Regions from separate parts of the Paenalkalicoccus suaedae genome, predicted to be linked through region 1. Evidence: riboswitches for the same ligand, from Rfam matches in the RefSeq annotation. Region 1 holds a riboswitch; each other region holds the start of a gene.
The links. A riboswitch is a leader RNA that binds a small molecule or an ion and turns the genes downstream of it on or off. The one in region 1 is predicted to bind S-adenosylmethionine.
Positions count from the first base shown of each region.

Region 1 (6,618 bases):
CTTATAAAAGCCCATCACATCGCTCCCCTTCGTGAACTGTAGCTGATGATTCCCAGACTTTGTTGCAATTTCGATTGTGTTTGAAAAGGATAGGAACCCAGTCTTCTCTATCGCAATTTCCTCTATTTTAGAAAATGGAATTGTCACTACGACAGAGCGCGACTTCGACATAATCGAACGGTCTACAAATAAGACGCGATGCGACGTCAACGCCACAAAATCAACCATCAGCCCATACGTGCTGTGGAGCTCTTCTCCTTCAAATAGGAATTCCTGTACTTGGTCGTGGTGCTTTGATTTATTGTCCCCTTTGAAAAAATTCATTCATTTCGTCCTCCTTCTACTTTCTCTTAGCCTTGTTTGTCGTTAAGAGGTCGCGGTACGTTACATGATTAAACACCATTTCTGCATGTTCCCATGCGCGCTTTCAACCAACAAAAATAAGAGTTTCACAGTACGCATCAAACGCACCGCTACTCCTCTCATTCACCCTTACCCTCTTAATAAAACCCCACCGGATCATGGTTTGACTCGTTCCACTCATCACGCTTCTTTTTTCGATTATCATTTTGTAACTGACTACACAATTCATCAATATCAACCTTTTCTTCATAGTGCCATTGGAGTGCAGCTGACGTATACAGTTCATTTAATTGCGCAAATGAGAGCCCGTCTGTCTTTTCTACTAAAAGCTCCACTTGATCTTCGGTTAAGAAACGATCGAAACGTTTAACTTTTGCGTACTGACTTCGAAGCTCTTTGCCGGGAAGCTTCAGCTCATACGAGCGATCGAAGCGACCAGCACGGTTTACTAAGGCAGGATCAATTTTCTCCGGATAGTTTGTTGTACCAACTAAAAAGACCCCTTCTTTAGATGTTGATCCGTCTAGTGTATTAAGAAATACAGAACGTACGTCTAGTGGCATCGAGTCCAAGTCTTCAATAACAAGTACCATCGGCGTTAACTTCGCCACCTTCTGGAATACTTCCATTACGGTGTAGCTCGATGTGTGTTCTGTAATCTGCCAGTACACGACAGGAGCCTCTACACTTCCTGCTATTGATTTAACAAGCGTAGTCTTCCCGTTTCCAGGGTGCCCGTATAGTAAAATGCCTCTTTTATAAGGAATATCATACGTCTTAAAAAAGGAACCATCCTCTAGAAAGAATTGATCGATAGAACGATAAATTTCCTCTTTTAGTCCTGCTTCTAATAAAACATCTTCTCTTAATACAGCTGTTGTAATTTGTTCTCGTCGTTCCTCTACTCCATTTAATGTATCAATGAGCATAGACATGTGCGCCTTACTATATATACGATTTTGTTTGTATACATAATGAAGGAAGCGTTTGACGGCTGTTTGTGACGTGGAAAAAACGAAGCTTTGCTCATAGTTCATATGCTCACGAAAAATCGGAATTCTAACTAGAGCAACCTCAAAATCAGGATAGTAGTAAACCGAATTATCAATATTCAGGTTAGAGTTTACCCGCAGACGATCTTCCTCTATCTCCGTTGTAACCTTAAATGCTTCAACTGACTCAAAAACATATGTAACAAATTCTACGTTCGCGTTATGCTTAATATCATCTTGGAGCACTTTCCAAATATCCACAAGTTCCTCTTGGAGAGAAAATTGATAGAAAGTATGTCCAAATTCAGTAAACAAGTGTTCACTCACACCCTCAAGCGCAACCGCATGTTCTCTGTAATTTATCATATCTTTTATTCGCGTATTTGACTTATTGAAGAGAAACGAATCCATAGTAACCACTCCTTAAATGGGAAGTATAATTGGCTGGTACTCTCATAATAGCATGAATATGGGTTTTGATTCTCCATTCGTGCGACTCTCTCAAGATTTTCCTCAATAAGCAGTTGACATTTTAAGGATACTAAGATAGAGTACTGATTATCGAATCGAACACATACACTCTTATCCAGAGAGGCGGAGGGATTGGCCCTACGAAGCCTCGGCAACAGGCCGCATGCGGTACTGTGCCAAGTCCAGTAGCGTTTGTGCTACAAAGATAAGAAGAGATAGTAGTCAACTACCCTCTTCTTGTGAAGTGGGCTTTTTTATATGCTCGAATCGAAAACTGAATACCTTATCCAGAGAGGGGAAGGGACTGGCCCAATGAACCCTCGGCAGCAGGCTACTTGTAGCACTGTGCCAAATCCAGCAGGCGAAAGCCTGACAGATAAGACGCATGTTTGCCGCTTCTTATCGGACGAAGAAGTGGCTTTTTTGCGTACCTAGGGAGGAAAAGAACATGAATGCCTCACAGGAAAGCACAAAGCAACAGCTCATTACACGGTTGCTCGAAGCAGGTCACTTTAAGATCGGTAACCAACAACTATATGAGCTAACGGTGGAGGAATTACGCCAAGCACTAAACCAAACAGAGGAGGTTCGCCTACGATGAGTGAGAGCACCACAAAAGAATCGTATGTCCAGTCCGTCTTAAAACAAATTGAGTTTGGCACAGTAACAGTAACTGTGCACAATGGGGAAATCACCCAGGTAGACGTAACCGAGAAAAAACGATTTCCGAATCAGAAAAAAACAAACTAGCTGCTGATCTGACGACAGAAGGCACCTACCCCCAACACATAGGGGGAGGTGCCTTTTTGCGTCCCAGCAGACTTTTAGTAAAAAGGAGCACATGCATTGATTACATTCGATGAAGTCACAAAAAGCTTTACCACAAATGGAAAGGACATCCTTGCCGTCGATGACGTGTCCTTGACCGTGAATAAAGGAGAAATATTTGGCATTATCGGCTTCAGTGGAGCGGGTAAAAGCACGCTACTTAGACTCGTTAACTTACTCGAAAGCCCAACAAAAGGTCGCATCCTCATTGGCGATCAAGACATTCAGTCATTAAAACCACGGGATCTTCGTCGCCAACGTCAGCAAATCGGCATGATCTTTCAAAACTTTAACCTATTTTCGTCACGGACGGTTTTTGGCAATGTTGCTTATCCACTACGACTTGCACGAAAACCAAAACGAGAAGTGACGCGCATCGTCAACGACATGCTCGACTTTGTCGGATTAAAGGACAAAGCCGATCATTATCCTGAGCAACTGTCTGGCGGTCAAAAGCAACGCGTTGGCATTGCTCGTGCGCTAGCCACGTCACCGGAATTCCTTATCTGTGACGAAGCAACGTCTGCACTTGATCCTGATACAACCGATGATATTCTTCGCTTATTAAAAAAGGTGAATGAAGAATACGGCATCACAATTCTTCTCATCACGCACGAGATGCACGTGATTAAAACGATTTGCGATCGTGTTGCAGTCATGGAGAATGGTCGCGTGATTGAGAGTGGAAATGTATTCAACGTTTTTTCGAATCCACAAACAGCCACGACAAAGAATTTTATTAGCTCTGTATTAAATGATCGACTATCTATTAAGCTATTAACGCATTTACGCAATAGCCATACTAACCCTCTTTATCGGGTCATTTTTAAAGGCGAATCAACCAATCAACCATTATTATCAAAGGTTACACGTAAGTACGATCTAGATTTTAATATTGCTTATGGCAGTGTCAATGAGTTACAGGATCAGCTTTACGGCAACTTAATTGTCGAGTTTATCGGTGATCCAATCGCGGTTCAGCGAGCCATAGAAGAGCTCGCAACAACCGTCGAGATTCGGGAGGTGATCAATCATGGGAGTTGATTGGAGTACGTTTTGGCTCAGGGTTGTGGAGGCGACCGGTGAGACGATTACGATGGTCCTCTTCACACTCGCCTTCGCCAGTATCTTCGGCGTCGCGATCGGTCTCACCTTATATGTCACGCGTGAGGACAATATTTTAGAAAATAAAGTCGTATTCTTTTTCATCAATGTGTTAATCAACATCATTCGCCCAATTCCGTTTATTATCTTTCTCGTCGCTATTACACCTTTAACGAGATTGGTAATGGGTACAACGATTGGAACGACAGCAGCCATCTTTCCTATGACAATTGCTGCTTCGTTCGGGATCGCCCGCATTGTGGAAAATAACCTTGTTGCGATTGATCCAGGCTTAATTGAAGCCGCAAAAGCAATGGGTGCATCCCCTTTTCAAATTATTTATGGTGTCCTCATTCCAGAGACACTCGGTCCACTTATTTTGGGACTAACCTTTGTGACAGTTGCCTTAATCGACTTTTCTGCTATGGCAGGGATTGTTGGGGGTGGCGGTTTAGGAGACCTCGCCATGACTTACGGCTACCATCGCTTTGACGCGTCTGTCATGTTTGTCACCGTCGCTATACTCATTATTTTAGTACAAATCGCACAGTTTGCCGGAAACAAATTATCACGAAAATTCTTAAGAAGATAGGGAGAGATTAATCATGAGAAAAGCAGCATTTTTAACAGGGGCACTTACACTTTTACTAGTAGCATGTGGAGAATCACAAGCATCGGAGGACCGCATAGAAGTCTCGATCGGCGTAACAGGTGCAGACGGTCAGTTCTGGAATTTAATTTCAGACCGTGCTGCAGAGGAAGGTATCGATATCGAGCTAATCGAATTTGCAGACTACGCATTACCTAACACGGCTCTTGTGAATGGAGAGATTGATCTCAACTCGTTCCAGCACTTAGCTTTCCTAAGCCAATACAACGCGGAGTACGATGAAACGATCACGCCAATCGGCTCTACCGTTATTGCACCTCTTGGACTATACTCAACCAACCATGAGTCAATCGAGGATATTCCTGATGGCGGCGAAATCGCGCTACCAAACGACCCCGCTAATACGGGACGAGGCCTCAAAGTGCTTGAGAGCGCAGGCTTAATCACCCTTCGTGAGGATGTAGGGCTTTATCCGACCGTCGATGATATTGAGGAAAATCCAAAGAATCTAGAATTTGTATTAGTCGTTGCGCAACAAACACCACGAGTGTTACCTGACGTTGCCGGCTCTATTATCAATAGTGGAATTGCCACACAGGCAGATATTTTCTTAGACGAAGCACTCGTACACGATGATCCATACAGTGACGAAGCAGCGCCTTATATTAACGTTTTTGCGACACGCGCAGAGGAGAAAGACAACGAAGCCTACCATACTATTGCTCAAATTTATCAAGAGGAAGACATTGCCCAAGCTGTTGTCGACGATTCTAACGGAGGAAATATTGTGGTCGATATTCCACAGGAGGATTTGCAGCAAACACTTGATGAGCTTGTACAAAACTTAAAGGAGGGACAATAATAATGGCGATCCGAGACGAATTGAAAGCAAGAATTGACCAGAAAAAGGACACGTATATTGAGGCTGCTAAGCGGATTCATGGTTACTCCGAAATCGGAAATGAGGAGGTACAATCAGCTGCTGAACTAGTAACACTATTAAAAGACGCGAGCTTCGACGTAGAAACATCGATTGCCGGTCATGAAACAGGGTTTATTGGGAAGAAATCAAGCTCAAAGCCAGGACGTAACATCGTGTTTCTAGCAGAATATGACGCCTTGCCAGGCCTTGGGCATGCGTGCGGTCATAATATTATCGGCACAACATCCGTCGCAGCCGCAATTGCCCTAGCCGATGATCTGGAACAAACCGGTGGCACCGTCTATGTTTACGGGACTCCCGCCGAAGAAGGCGGACCAAATGGTAGCGCAAAAGCAAGCTTCGTCAAAGCCGGACTCTTCGATGAGATTGATGCAGCCTTAATGATTCATCCATCAAGAGAAACAGGGACAACAGGCGCAACACTTGCAGTAGATCCTTTAGAATTTCACTTTACCGGTCGTGCAGCCCACGCGGCTGGTTCACCAGAAGAAGGGATAAACGCGCTAGACGGCGTGCTTCAGCTATTCTCAGGCATCAATGCCCTGCGTCAGCAGCTAGCAAGCACGATTCGCATTCATGGGATTATCACACACGGTGGCGATGCTCCTAATATCATTCCAGACTATGCCGCAGCCCGCTTCTTTATTCGGGCAACGACGTGGGAAGAGGTTGTGAAGACCTCCGAAAAAGTGCAGCAAATTGCTCGTGGCGCCGCTCTGCAAACTGGTGCGGAAGTCGACATTAAACGATTCCAAAACGAAATTCATGAGTTTGTCCGCAACCGTCAGAAGGCGACAGTTTAAATAACGCGATGTGAAAAGCCCCCCATGCGGTGGGGCTTTTCTTGTGTCGCGGTGTCAGGGCTTTGGTTTTAGTTGATGAAGGTTCGGTATAGCGTGTCACTTCTTGCTCGTTTTGGTGGATTGCGCGTCACTTCTCGGAGATTGCGTGTCTCTTCTCCTTCTTTTTGCCGATTTCCGTGTCACTTCTCTTAGATTGCGTGTCTCTTCCCCTAAAACGCTCCCGCAAACCACCCACAAACAGCAAAAAGACTAGGCACGAACTCATGCCTAGTCTCCTTCCCTTTACACACGATCTATCTATTAACGCCCAACCTTAAATCGTCGCCGTATCAATCACAAATCGATACTTCACATCGGAGTCCAACACGCGATCGTAGGCTTCGTCAATGTCATCGGCTGAAATGACTTCAATTTCCGGCTCAATGCCGTGCTTTGCGCAGAAATCGAGCATCTCCTGCGTTTCACGAATACCGCCAATCAACGAGCCTGCAAACGAACGACGCT
Region 1 covers NZ_CP041372.2:486,679-493,296, reverse strand. Annotated here, with positions in the region: gene FLK61_RS02980 (PH domain-containing protein) at 1-324, opposite strand, end outside; gene FLK61_RS02975 (AAA family ATPase) at 501-1,766, opposite strand; SAM riboswitch class I at 1,935-2,038, shown strand; SAM riboswitch class I at 2,107-2,209, shown strand; gene FLK61_RS02970 (Fur-regulated basic protein FbpA) at 2,275-2,427, shown strand; gene FLK61_RS02965 (YezD family protein) at 2,424-2,576, shown strand; gene FLK61_RS02960 (methionine ABC transporter ATP-binding protein) at 2,673-3,698, shown strand; gene FLK61_RS02955 (methionine ABC transporter permease) at 3,688-4,350, shown strand; gene FLK61_RS02950 (MetQ/NlpA family ABC transporter substrate-binding protein) at 4,364-5,230, shown strand; partial or broken gene FLK61_RS02945 (M20 family metallopeptidase) at 5,233-6,093, shown strand; gene FLK61_RS02940 (NAD(P)-dependent alcohol dehydrogenase) at 6,428-6,618, opposite strand, start outside.

Region 2 (6,618 bases), 1.3 Mb from region 1:
CTGCAGAGATGGCAAAGTTACCATTAACTGCTGCAAGCTCCACCGAATCTAACGTTCTTGGTAGCTGCGCGGCCTCTACAGGATGAAAATTCAGATCAAGTGGATTATCCTTTACATCATTTTCTGTCACACGAAGGGGATCGGCAGAGTCATCAATCTCAATTAATCCATTATCTCTTAAAACAGTTAAACCGCGGGCTAGATTGGTTGGATCATTAGCTAGTGCTACTGTGCTGCCGGGCTCGATGTCGTCAATGGAATCGTAGACATTGGAATAAACGCCGATCGGTGCTGTTGGAACGGTTATGACGTCGTGCAGCTCGAGACTATGTTCTTCAGCGAACGCCTCCATATACACGAGGTGCTGGAATAGGTTGGCGTCTAAGTCGCCGCGGTCAAGTGACAAGTTTGGTTGAATATAATCCGTGAATTCGGTGATGGTAACCTCGTAGCCGAGGTCCTCTAAATACGGCTTTACGCCGGCCTCTAACATATCGCTGTAAGGAATAGTCGCGCCTAGTGTTAATTCCCCGTATTCATTTGACGCCTCTGATTCGTCCGATCCACAGGCTGCTAGTAAAGAAAATGTAGCAACAGTTGGTAAAAGTAGTAGTGATTTTTTCATCCATAATCGCTCCCTTAATATTTTTTAGATATACGCTTCGCAAATCGATCTCCACCAAACTGGATAAGTTGGACAAGAAGAACGAGTAAGATAATCGTTGTGAACATGATGACATTATCATAACGGTAGTAGCCGTATCGGATCGCTAGGTCACCAACGCCACCTCCACCAATCGTGCCAGCCATCGCAGAATAACTAATTAAGCTGACAGCGGTTATCGTGAGACCAGTAATGAGAGTTGGCGTCATTTCAGGTAAAATAATGTCTCGGATGATAAGCCATGGAGAGGCGCCGGTTGCAACAGCTGCTTCAATGACGCCAGGATCAATGTCACGAGCGGCGCTCTCCACGATGCGAGCGTAAAAAGGAATCGCTGCAACGGATAGGGCGACGGATGCAGCTACTGGACCAATCGTTGTCCCTAGTAAAAAGTGCGTAAATGGGATTAAAAATACTAACAGAATGATAAAAGGAATAGACCTAATTAAGTTAACAACCACGCCAGCACCTTGGCGCACCCAAGAGTTTTCTAAGATTAGCCCTCGATCCGTCACATAAAGCAGAATCCCAAGAGGTAACCCTAAAAAGAAGGCGGCTGAGAGAGAAATACCGACCATTAATAATGTTTCAAGGAAAGCTGCGTTAAGCTCTGGCAAAAGCTGTAGAATCGAGTCCATTCGCAATCACCTCCGTTTTACTTACCTGATTTTCTAAATACGTCACAGCTCGACGAATCTCATGCGCATCACCTTGAAGCTCCATAATGAATACGCCAAGCGGCTTATCTTGGATATACTCGACCTTCCCGTGCAAAATATTCCCCTTTACTTTAAAGGTTTGAAGCATCGTCGAGACGATTGCCTCAGAGGCTAAATGGCCTCTAAAGGTTAATTTAATGACATGACCTGTTAATTCATTCACAAGCTTTTCTGGGAGAGAAAAATGTAGAACGGTATCAATGAAGGAGGCTGTTAGCTCCTCTTTAGGATTGGCAAAGACGTCGTAGGTGTTCCCAGACTCAATGATTTGCCCACGCTCCATAATCACACACGTATCACAAATCTCTTTTACTACTTCCACCTCATGCGTAATAAGGACGATCGTTAACTGGAGCTTTTGATTCAACTCTTTTAATAGAGCTAAAATAGACTGCGTCGTTTTTGGATCAAGGGCAGAGGTTGCCTCGTCGCAAAGTAAAATACTTGGATCGTTAGCAAGAGCTCTCGCAATACTCACACGCTGCTTTTGTCCACCACTTAGCTGACTGGGGTAGGCGTTCTCTTTATCTGCAAGACCAACGAGCGCAAGAAGCTCTCGAATACGCTGTTTGCGTAGCTTTTTCTCGTAGCCACTAGCTTTAAGCGCAAAATTAACGATTTGAGAAACAGATCTTGAGCTTGGTAGATTAAAATGCTGAAAAATCATGCCGATTGATTGTCGCGTTTTTCGAAGCTCGCTTTTGGATAACGTATGTAGCTCTACGCCATCTATAGATACTTCGCCGCTTGATGGTACTTCTAAATAATTTAAGCAACGTAGTAACGTACTTTTACCTGCACCGCTGTAGCCGACGATCCCACAGATGGAGCCCTTCTCAATGCGGAGGCTCACGTCATCGACTGCTACGATATCATTCTTATCCCCGTACTTTTTAGTCACGTGATCTAGCTGTATCATATCGCTCCTCCTTAGCTTAATGCCTGTTCGTGTTTAAATGATTTTGCGCGGTGAGTATCAGGAAGCTTGTTTCCTAGGTGAGGAAATAGCTTTTTTCTAAACGTGCCCTCCGCGTAATCCTGTTTGTAAATTCCTGAAGCCTGCAGTTTTGGCACGACTAATGAGACAAAATCCTCGAGGTCACTTGGAGTAACAAAGTGATTTAAATTAAATCCGTCGACATCGGACTCAGTAAAGAGCGTCTGTATTTCGGCTGCAACATGATCAGGGTCCCCTACGATAACTTGATTAGTAATACCATCGAAGCGTTTTAATGCTTCGCCAACTGTCAGAGCCTTTGCGTTATCCTTCGTTAAGGTGGCAGCTTTATAGTGACCACCCTCAGTTGGTTTATCATAGCTAAAAATATCATCGGGATCTTTGTCTTCGAATTCTGCGATGTCATAGCCACTAGCGCCAAACTGCGCTTTAGCGGCTAGCGAACTCCAGTGCTGATTATATTCCTCTAGCTTTTGCTCGGCATCCACTTTGGATTCTGCAACAATGACAGACAAGAACGAGAAGATAAGTACGTCCTCGCGCTTTCGTCCATGAGCTTCGACGCGCGTTTTTAAATCTGCTACGAGCTCTTTAACTTTAGCCGGAGTCGGCCCACCGACAAAAATACATTCTGCGTGCTTCGCGGCAAAGTCTCGACCACGGGCAGAAGTGCCAGCCTGGAATAAGACAGGTGTTCGTTGCAGAGATGGCTCTGACAAGTGAGGACCCTCAACCTTAAAGTAAGGACCTTCATGATTAATTTCGTGCACCTTATCAGGATCAATGTACACATCGGCTTGACGATCGTTCACAATCGCATCATCCTCCCAGCTCGTTTCCCAAAGCTTATAGGAGGTGTCTAAATAATCGTCCGCAATATCGTAGCGCTCATCGTGCTTGATCAGACCCTCAAGTCCGAAGTTTCTTGCTGCATTGGGCAAGTAGGAGGTGACGATATTCCATGCAACGCGACCATTTGTTAAATGATCGAGCGTAGAGAATCGTCTTGCGTTTGAAAATGGGTGCTCGTAGGTAGTGCTAACGGTGACGGCAAAGGAAAGGTGTTTCGTGACCGATGCCATTGCTGAAACTAGGAGGGCAGGGTCATTTATAGGTACTTGCATCGCTTGTTTGATGGATGGTGCTTTACTTTGTTGGTACACATCATAAACGCCAACGACGTCTGCAAAAAAGATAGCGTCAAACTTTCCTTTTTCGAGTAGTTTAGCAAGATCTGTCCAATAGGAAATATCTTTATAGCTATCTTGACGTTTGTTCTCAGGGTGCTTCCATAACCCGTGAGAATTATGCATCGCACTATTCATGTCAAACGCGTTTAGTCGTAATTGTTTTGTCATTGTGTGTTGGCCTCCTAAAATAAAATAAAAATGCGCCTGCCTTTTTCATCATGAAAAAAGCAGGCGCATTTACGCAGATCCGCTTTTCTCATCTTCCAGGCAATACGCCTGCTGGAATTGGCACGCCGCAAAGTTGCACGCTGCCGAGGTATCAAAGGGCCAGTCCCTCCACCTCTCTGGATAAGAAAAAATTGGGTTTTTTATGAAGTTGATGGTGTTCACTTTACTCTCACATCTCCGATCTGTCAACAGGGTTTTTCAAAATAGTTTGTCATTGACAGAATTTTCTTCGTCACGTACTATTAGTCTCATTCAACTCGAATAGGGGGCATAATCATGTCGATCAAAACGACTCAACTTATAGAAGAGGCACACATATTAAAAGAAAAATTTGCAGATCGAGCAGCATTTTACGATGAATCTGCGATGCTACCTGAAGAAAATATACGTGATTTAAAGAATGCATTCTTTTTGTCCATGACAGTGTCAGAGAGGGTAGGTGGCCATGGGTTAACGTTAGTACCAATGCTTGAAATTTTGACGACGCTAGCTGAAGGGGACGCGCCAACAGCTCTCTCCTTCGGATGGCATGCTGGCTACTGTTTAGAATTATCGGAGGATAGTATTTCTCCTAAGACAGAGAAGTTACTTACGACGATCGCCAAAGAGCAGGTGCTACTTAATCTCGCCCAAACGGAGAAGGCAACTGGGAGCCCAGCAAGAGGAGGTGCGCCTACTGTTAGTGCTGCGAGGCGTGACTCAGGGTGGGTCATTAATGGAACCAAAACGTTTACCTCATTCGCCAAAGCATTAGACTACGCGGTGATTTCTGCAACCGTTAAGGAGACAGGAGAGAAGGGCTTTTTTGTCATCGATATGACAAAACCTGGCGTAACGATTGAGGAGACGTGGGATAGTGTTAGTATGCGCGCGACGAGAAGCGACGATTTGGTGTTGACGGACGTTTTCGTAGAGGAAGATGCGTTACTTAAAACGGAGGCTTTAACGAGTCCTAAACCGCGCGGATGGTACCTACTCGTTCCGGCTGTATATTTAGGAGTCGCTAAGGCTGCGCGAGCGTATGCGAAAGAGTTTGCTAATTCTTATCAGCCTTCAACGTTGCCACATCCTATCGCAGAAGTTCCAGAAGTCCAGCGTAAGTTCGGAGAGATCGAGCTTGCTTTGTTTGAGGCAGAGACCTTACTTCATGCTACTGCGAGAAAATGGGAGGAGACAGATCTTCAATCTAGAGATGATCTTCGCGGCGACTTAGGAGCTACTAAAAAAATTGTTACGGAGAAAGCGAATATCATCGTGGATTTGGCTATGAAGGTCGTAGGTGCAAAAAGCTTATCTCAAAGCTGTCCTTTACAACGACATTTTAGAGATGTCCGAGCAGGTCTTCACAATCCGCCAGCAGAAGATTTAGTGATCAGTCAATTAGGTAAAAATATATTAAAATAGTTTTAAAGAGGGTAGAAGCTAGTTTGATGGCTTCTATCTTTTTTTGTGAAGGTAAAAGAATTTGGTCATTAGATGTTAGGTGTTTTAGCGTGAGGAAGGAAGATATTCGCGCGGGTGTAGATGAGAGTCACTTGCAGTTGAGATAACATGCCGCTCGATTCGGTTGTCTGGTTACCGAATCGCATTTTCGGATAACCAAAGGGGGAAAGCGGATAATCGAAAGGTAAAAGCGGATAATCAAAGCAATTCACCAATTAATCGCTCCTCGTTTCGAATTAACCACTTGATATTCATCACAAAGTTTGGACAAAATAATCTTTCTGTCCACATACAAAAACCCGTCTCCAATTAGGAGACGGGCCAAATGGTAACTTACTTCGTCGTTTGTAGCTTTGAAGCAACGTACTCATCATACGTCATTTCTTTATCGATAACACCTTCATCTTGAATATCGATGATGCGATTTGCAATCGACTGGTTGAACTGGTGGTCATGAGAAGCAAACATTAACACACCTTTAAACTGGATAAGTCCATTGTTAAGTGCTGTAATGGACTCTAAGTCTAAGTGGTTTGTTGGCTCGTCTAGTAGAAGTACGTTAGATCCGCTTAGCATCATCTTAGAGAGCATGCAACGTACTTTTTCTCCCCCAGATAAAACGCTTGGGCTCTTTTTCGCTTCTTCACCAGAGAAGAGCATACGTCCTAAGAAGCCACGAATGAAGCTTTCAGACTGATCTTCTGGTGAATAAGGGCGTAGCCAATCAATAAGAGAAGGATCATTCGAATTCTCGAAGAACTCACTGTTATCCTTCGGGAAGTAAGATTGAGTCGTTGTTAGACCCCACTTAAAGCTTCCGCTATCTGGCTCTACTTCACCCATTAAAATTTGCATGAGTAGCGTTTTCGCTTGTTCGTTAGAACCAACTAAAGCGACTTTGTCTTCGCGGTTTAAACTAAAGCTCACATTATTTAAAAGCTGCTTTCCGTCAACCGTTTTAGAAATGTTCTCAACAACTAATACGTCATTCCCAATTTCGCGTTCTGGTTTAAACGCAATATATGGGTATTTACGAGATGAAGGACGAATGTCTTCAAGCTCAATTTTATCAAGGAGCTTTTTACGAGAAGTCGCCTGTTTCGATTTCGAAGCGTTTGCCGAGAATCGTGCAACAAAGGACTTAAGCTCATCAATTTTTTCTTCCTTCTTTTTATTACGCTCCTGAGCCATCTTTTGAGCAAGTTGACTAGACTCGTACCAGAAGTCATAGTTACCAACGTAAATCTGGATTTTACTAAAGTCTAAATCGGCAATGTGCGTACATACGTTATTTAAAAAGTGTCTATCGTGAGAAACTACAATAACAGTATTTTCGAAAGAAGCAAGGAAATCCTCGAGCCACGTGATGGCTTCGATATCAAGTCCGTTTGTAGGCTCATCGAGTAAAAGAACGTC
Region 2 covers NZ_CP041372.2:1,767,194-1,773,811, forward strand. Annotated here, with positions in the region: gene FLK61_RS09490 (MetQ/NlpA family ABC transporter substrate-binding protein) at 1-625, opposite strand, end outside; gene FLK61_RS09495 (methionine ABC transporter permease) at 640-1,302, opposite strand; gene FLK61_RS09500 (methionine ABC transporter ATP-binding protein) at 1,268-2,302, opposite strand; gene FLK61_RS09505 (LLM class flavin-dependent oxidoreductase) at 2,314-3,699, opposite strand; SAM riboswitch class I at 3,785-3,886, opposite strand; gene FLK61_RS09510 (acyl-CoA dehydrogenase family protein) at 4,036-5,163, shown strand; gene FLK61_RS09515 (ABC-F family ATP-binding cassette domain-containing protein) at 5,536-6,618, opposite strand, start outside.
Region 2: another riboswitch for S-adenosylmethionine. It lies ahead of FLK61_RS09505 (LLM class flavin-dependent oxidoreductase); the one in region 1 lies ahead of FLK61_RS02970 (Fur-regulated basic protein FbpA).

Region 3 (6,618 bases), 1.7 Mb from region 1:
CAACGATGTCTCCTACGAATCGGTTCATATCGTAGAAGATACGCCTTCAAAAGAGACGCTTCGCGAGCTTGTATCTAAAAGTGACCAGCCGATCAAAAAGTTTTTCAACACGAGTGGAAAGAAATATCGCGAGCTTGGGCTTAAGGATAAGGTGCAATCTGCCGACGAAGACGAGCTTTTAGAGATCCTAGCATCGGACGGAATGTTAATTAAGCGCCCGCTTGCGACGGACGGCAAGAACGTCACGATCGGGTTTAAAGAGGATATCTATGAGGAAATGTGGAAGTAGTAGGATAGAAGGTTGTTCTTCCATTATCGCTATATTATAGTGGAAGAGTGAATCAATCTACATAGCACAAAGCTGAAGGAGGATGTACACATGAGCGTACCAAAGGATTTCAAGTATTCAGAAGAGCACGAGTGGGTCAAACAAGAGGGCGAGTCTGTACGAATCGGTATCACAGATTTTGCACAGGACGAGCTAGGTGACATCGTCTTTGTCGAGCTACCAGAAGTAGGCGACGAAGTAAAAGCCGACGAGCCTTTCGGAAGCGTCGAATCTGTTAAAACTGTTTCAGAACTATATGCACCGGTTTCCGGTAAAGTAGTTGAGATCAACGAGGAGCTTGAAGATTCTCCTGAGCTAGTAAACGAATCTCCATACGAAAAAGCATGGATGATCGTAGTAGAGCCATCTGACAGCGGCGAGCTTGACAAGCTGATGGATGCAGAAGCATATGAGCAATTAATCGATGAAGACTAAGTAACGCATGGCGCCCCTAGTGGGCGCTTTTTGTTTTGAAGGTGGGATTACCTCCGGTCCTCCCACGCTCAAAGTTCAAATTGTCTAAATGCCACCTAGTTTCGTTAAGTTTTCTTAGCTTCACAAGGGTAGAGGAGTCAGCTCTACGAACACCCTTCGACATTAGCAGGGTCTGAATCTAAGCCTACTCGTCGGGCAGGAGTCGACTGTCGTCTCTTCCTGAACGCCCTTCTGCGTGGTCTTATCTCCAGCCTATTCCTGCTAATTGTCTCCGGGTATTCTCCGAGTCTGCCTCCTCTAGAGCTTCTAGATGATAAGAGTAAATTTAAATACAAAAGCCGATCTTAGCAGAATAGAATGCAAGATCTAAACCATAGTATCAAAGTGAAAAGTTCTTAAATTGCACAAACGTTGTGTTAGAGCAATTCTTGCTCACGGTACATTTCTCTTGTATATGGTACATAAATATTTTATACGGTACATAAATCTCGCACAGCGTACATTTCCTAAAGAAAATAAGCCTCAACGTACATTCATTCCGAATACGGTACATTCATTCCGAATACGGTACATTTATTTTTTATACGGTACATAAAAATCTTCATTGCTAAAAAGTCACTTATCTACAACCATATACTTAAAAAGAAAAGCTTTTCAACAAAGAGAAAGGCTCTTTATCTATGCCTTTTTTAAATCAAACGCAGAGCTGGCAGACCCGGAGGACATTCGGAGACAATCCATAGGGGAAAGAGGTTTTTGAGATCCCACAGGAGGCGCTTAGGAGGAGACGACAGTCGAGTCCTGCCGACGAGGAAGCTCAAAGACCGGCCCTATGGATGTCGTAGAGTGTCCGGAGGGCTGACAACTCGGAGAGAAGATTTAAACTAGTTAGCACTCCAGCAATTTCAGCTCGAAGAGCTGAGAAGGTATTTGTATTTAACTAGTTGACACTTCACATCCAAGCTATACAAAATCCCAAAACTACCTTATTATTTAGAGAGACGAACTAATTCGATAAACATAGCACAGGAGGCAACAATGGGATCACTAGCTGGTGATTGGCGCGACCAATTTAAACAGTACAACAAAAACGTCCGTTTATTCTTACTAAGCTCCATCCTCGTAAACATCGGGATGGGCATCTTTATGATCATCTACAACTACTACATACGAGAGCTCGGCTTTAATGATCAAACAAACGGGTCCGTCATCGCCATGCAGGCAACCGCAACTGCGATCACTTTATTACCTATTGGTATCCTTAGTGACCGAACGGGCCGTAAAAAAATCATTTTAATAGGCACCATTTTTGCAGGAGTCAGTCTCTTCGTGCGCGCGATGGTGGGGGCTGAGTCCCTTCTCCTAAGCGGAGCGTTCATGACGGGACTCTTCATGGCCTTTATTCAAGTCACAGCCATTCCCTTACTTGCTGAAAACTCAACGGAAAAGCAGCGCGTTCATTTGTTCAGCTTTAACTTTGCCGTCATTATGATTGCAAATGTTATCGGAAATTTACTTGGAGGCTCGTTAAGTGATTTCTTCATTTTTCTCTTCCAAGTATCGGAGCTTTGGAGTATCCGATTGACATTATTAATTGGAGCAACGTTTTATATAGCTGCGATTATTCCAATTACAAAAATCCGCGAAGAGCGCAAGATTCGAACAGCGAATGTTCAGAAGAAATCCTTCCGCCAACTTTTTCAAACGAATCGGAAAGGGCTTAAAATTATTATGCTGTTTGCGGTGGCGCAGATTATTATTGGCTTTGGATCAGGGCTCGTGATTCCGTATTTGAACTTATATTTTGTCGATCGATTTGATGCGTCGTATACGTCTGTCGGACTGATTCTCTCGTCTGGACAGCTGATGACGGCGATTGCGATGATGATCGGACCGGCGGTAGTGAAGCGGCTTGGTGAGGTGCGGGCCGTTGTGCTTCTGCAGCTCATGTCAATTCCGTTCTTGCTTATTACTGCCTTTACGGAGCAGCTCTGGCTTGCAGTGTTTGGCTTCCTATTCAGACAAGCGCTGATGAACGCCGGGAATCCGATTCAGATGTCTCTGATGATGCGGAGCGTCGATGATTCGATCAAGGGCCTCGCGAATTCTGTTGGTCAAGCGGTATTCCAGCTCGGCTGGGCGGTCATGGGTCCAGTTTCGACCACGATTGTCCTGGTCTATGGCGCTTACAACGGCTATGCAATCGTGTTTAGTATCACCGCAGGACTGTATATTTTAGGCACGACGTATTTCTTCCTTGTCTTCCGTCATAATAAGCCCACTTCTTAGGGGAGAAACCTCGTAGGAAAAGCGTAGACACATTTCTGAAAACGAACGATGTTTTTTGTTGACAGAACGAATAGGGAATGATAATATCCATATCAGACTAATAAACGAATAAAGATATCTTCTTATCCAGAGAGGTGGAGGGACTGGCCCTATGAAACCCGGCAACCATCAAGCATTCGCTTGGAAGGTGCCAATTCCAACAAAGCGTGTGCTTTGAAAGATGAGAGGAAGGCTTTTTACTTTTAAGTAAACCCTTCTGTTCATCTATATGACAGAAGGGTTTTTTCGTATCCTTACGAGGATTTTTTTATTCGGTTGACGCGTCTATGCGTTAAACGAATATTGATTACAGTTATTGTGGAAGGATGGACGACGTTGATTACTTTATCAAAAATAGCAAAGACATTCCGTACTCGTGACGGAAATGTGACAGCTGTCGATAATATTGATTTAACGATCGATAAAGGCGAAATCTACGGCATCATTGGCTACAGTGGTGCAGGTAAAAGTACCCTTATTCGACTGCTAAATATGCTTGAGGCACCAACATCCGGTACTGTATCGGTTGCTGGGAAAGAAATGAATAAGCTTTCTAAAAGACAGCTCAGACAAGCAAGACAGGAGATCGGGATGATCTTCCAGCATTTTAATCTCTTATGGTCACGAACTGTCGAAGAGAACATTGCGTTTCCTCTAGAGATTAAAGGGGTCTCAAAGGTTGATCAGAAGAAGAGAGTCGATGAGCTCATTAAGCTTGTAGGACTAGAAGGTAGAGGGGGATCCTATCCATCTCAGCTATCTGGAGGGCAAAAGCAGCGCGTCGGTATTGCGCGAGCACTAGCCAACAATCCTCAGGTGCTATTATGTGACGAAGCGACATCGGCACTTGATCCGAAGACAACAGACTCTATTTTAGAGCTACTAACGGATATTAATAAAAAGCTCGGATTAACGATCGTGCTCATCACACACGAGATGCACGTTATCCGGAAGATTTGTCACCAGGTTGCCGTAATGGAGCAAGGTAAAATTGTAGAAAGAGGTCCTGTATTGGATGTCTTCCGCAAACCACAGCAGGCAATGACAAAGGAATTCGTCAAGCAGGTTACTGAGCCTGAAGAGACAGAAGAAGCAATCAACCACCTCTTTAAAGAGGATGGGATTGGGCACGTGCTACAGCTTACATTTGTAGGCGGAGAAGCACAGCGACCACTCATTACGGACGTTGTTCGTAAATTTGATGTCTCCATTAGTATTTTGCAAGGAAAGATCTCGCAAACGCAAAACGGTCCTTACGGTTCTCTATTCATCAGTATGTCAGGTGACAAGAGCCAGGTTGATGGAGCTATTGCGTTTATCCAAGAGCAAAAAGTAGACGTGGAGGTGATCCACCATGGCTAACTTTTTACTAGGATCTGTATTTTTAGGTGATGTAAACTGGGAGAACATGTGGGATGCAACGCTTGAGACACTGTATATGTCTCTTATTGCACTCGTAGTTACATTTGTATTAGGGATTATGTTAGGGCTGCTTCTCTTCTTAACGAGTCGAGGACAACTTTGGCAAAATAAAGTAATAAACTTTGTGATCGGTGCTTATGTAAATATTTTTAGATCGATTCCGTTTATCATTTTAATTGTCTTATTAATTCCATTTACACGAACTATTTTAGGGACATTCTTAGGTCCCTCCGCCGCACTACCAGCGCTTATTATAGGAGCAGCACCATTCTACGCACGAATGGTAGAGATTGCGCTCCGTGAAATAGATAAGGGAGTTATTGAAGCCTCTAAATCAATGGGAGCTTCTAATGGACAAATTATTATGAAGGTTTTACTACCTGAATCCATGCCAGCCTTAGTATCTGGTATTACTGTAACAGCGATTGCGCTTGTCAGTTATACCGCAATGGCAGGGGTTATTGGAGCGGGTGGACTAGGTGACCTCGCATTCCGCGATGGTTTCCAACGAAACAATCCAGAGATTACGATTGTTGCAACGATTATCGTCCTAATAATCGTCTTTATTCTTCAGTTTATTGGCGATTATTTAACGAATAAAATTGATAAGCGATAAGCTTACAACACTTTTTAAGGGGGATTTATCCATGAAAAAAGCACTACAGGTAGCAGGAGTAGCATCATTATCAGTAGCATTCTTAGCGGCTTGCGGAGGGAACGACGCAAACGATACAAACGTAGAGAACGCACCAGCAAATAACGTGAACGACACTGCAGAAAACAATGCAGCGAATGAGCCAGCTGAAGACAATACAAACGAGCCGGCAGAGAACAATGCAAACGGTGAAGCATCAGAAGATTTAGGAACACTTGTGGTAGGTGCGTCTAACGTACCTCACGCAGAAATCTTAGAATTTGCTGCGCCTCTATTAGCAGAGCAAGGTGTAGAGCTTGAGATTCAATCTTTCAACGACTACATTCTTCCTAACCAAGCATTAAACGAAGGCGAACTGGATGCAAACTACTTCCAGCACATTCCTTATCTTGAGTCTCAAATCGAAGAATTTGGCTATGATTTCGTTAACGCTGGTGGAATTCACATCGAGCCAATCGGTATCTACTCTCAAGATTACGCAACACTAGAAGAGCTTCCTGAAGGAGCGGACATCATTATGTCAAGCTCGGTAGCTGACCACGGTCGTATTCTACGACTTCTTGAAGAAGAAGGACTTATCACTTTAGCAGAGGGCGTTGGCATTAACGCAACTTTAGATGATATTGAAGAAAATCCAAACAATTTTAACTTCCAAGATAACGTAGAAGCAGCTCTTCTACCAACGGCTTTCGAAAATAACGAAGGTGACGCGATTTTAATTAACTCTAACTATGCACTTGATGCAGGGTTAAACCCATTAGAAGATTCTATCGCAATTGAAGCTGGAGATTCTGAGAACCCATACGTAAACGTAATTGCTGTAAACAGCGGTGACGAAGATGATCCACGCGTTCAAACTCTTGTAGATGTATTACTATCTGACGAAGTACGTGACTTCATCCTTGAAGAATACAACAACGCAGTAGTACCTGCAGAGCAATAAAAAATAGTATGCAGCAACCTCGTTAGGATCTTTATCCTAGCGAGGTTGTTTTTTTGTTCAGCGATTTTGTGTGGCGGAAGGTTAAAAGAGAAGCAGGAGTAAATGAAAGCCGGAAGAATATATGAGGTGGTGCGTGGACATTCAAAGGTAAATAGAAGGGAGAACAAGCAAGGCTTGAGAACGAGCAAACAAGGTCTAAGGAAGCGCAAAGGAGAGAAGGAAGAACAAACGAAGTGTCAGCAGGACGCGCAAATAAAGCTAAAAATAATAACTACATATTAAAAAGGTGAAACTAAAAACCACTAATTTACATTTGCATAAAACCTTTTCCTTCCAAATCTAAGCTGAAGGTTGTGATCTGCTCGTTATATGGAGAAATTACGCCAAAATTGTTTCTATAAAAGACGTGAGGGGTAGAGAACTACCATCAGCAGCTATTGTCAGATTATTTGCCAGTAGGCGGTAATAGGTAGCTCGGTACCTGCATGGTATGATAGCTTCTGTACA
Region 3 covers NZ_CP041372.2:2,805,036-2,811,653, reverse strand. Annotated here, with positions in the region: gene FLK61_RS15105 (arsenate reductase family protein) at 1-289, shown strand, start outside; gene gcvH (glycine cleavage system protein GcvH) at 380-763, shown strand; gene FLK61_RS15095 (MFS transporter) at 1,802-3,052, shown strand; SAM riboswitch class I at 3,172-3,279, shown strand; gene FLK61_RS15090 (methionine ABC transporter ATP-binding protein) at 3,428-4,453, shown strand; gene FLK61_RS15085 (methionine ABC transporter permease) at 4,446-5,129, shown strand; gene FLK61_RS15080 (MetQ/NlpA family ABC transporter substrate-binding protein) at 5,161-6,111, shown strand.
Region 3: another riboswitch for S-adenosylmethionine. It lies ahead of FLK61_RS15090 (methionine ABC transporter ATP-binding protein); the one in region 1 lies ahead of FLK61_RS02970 (Fur-regulated basic protein FbpA).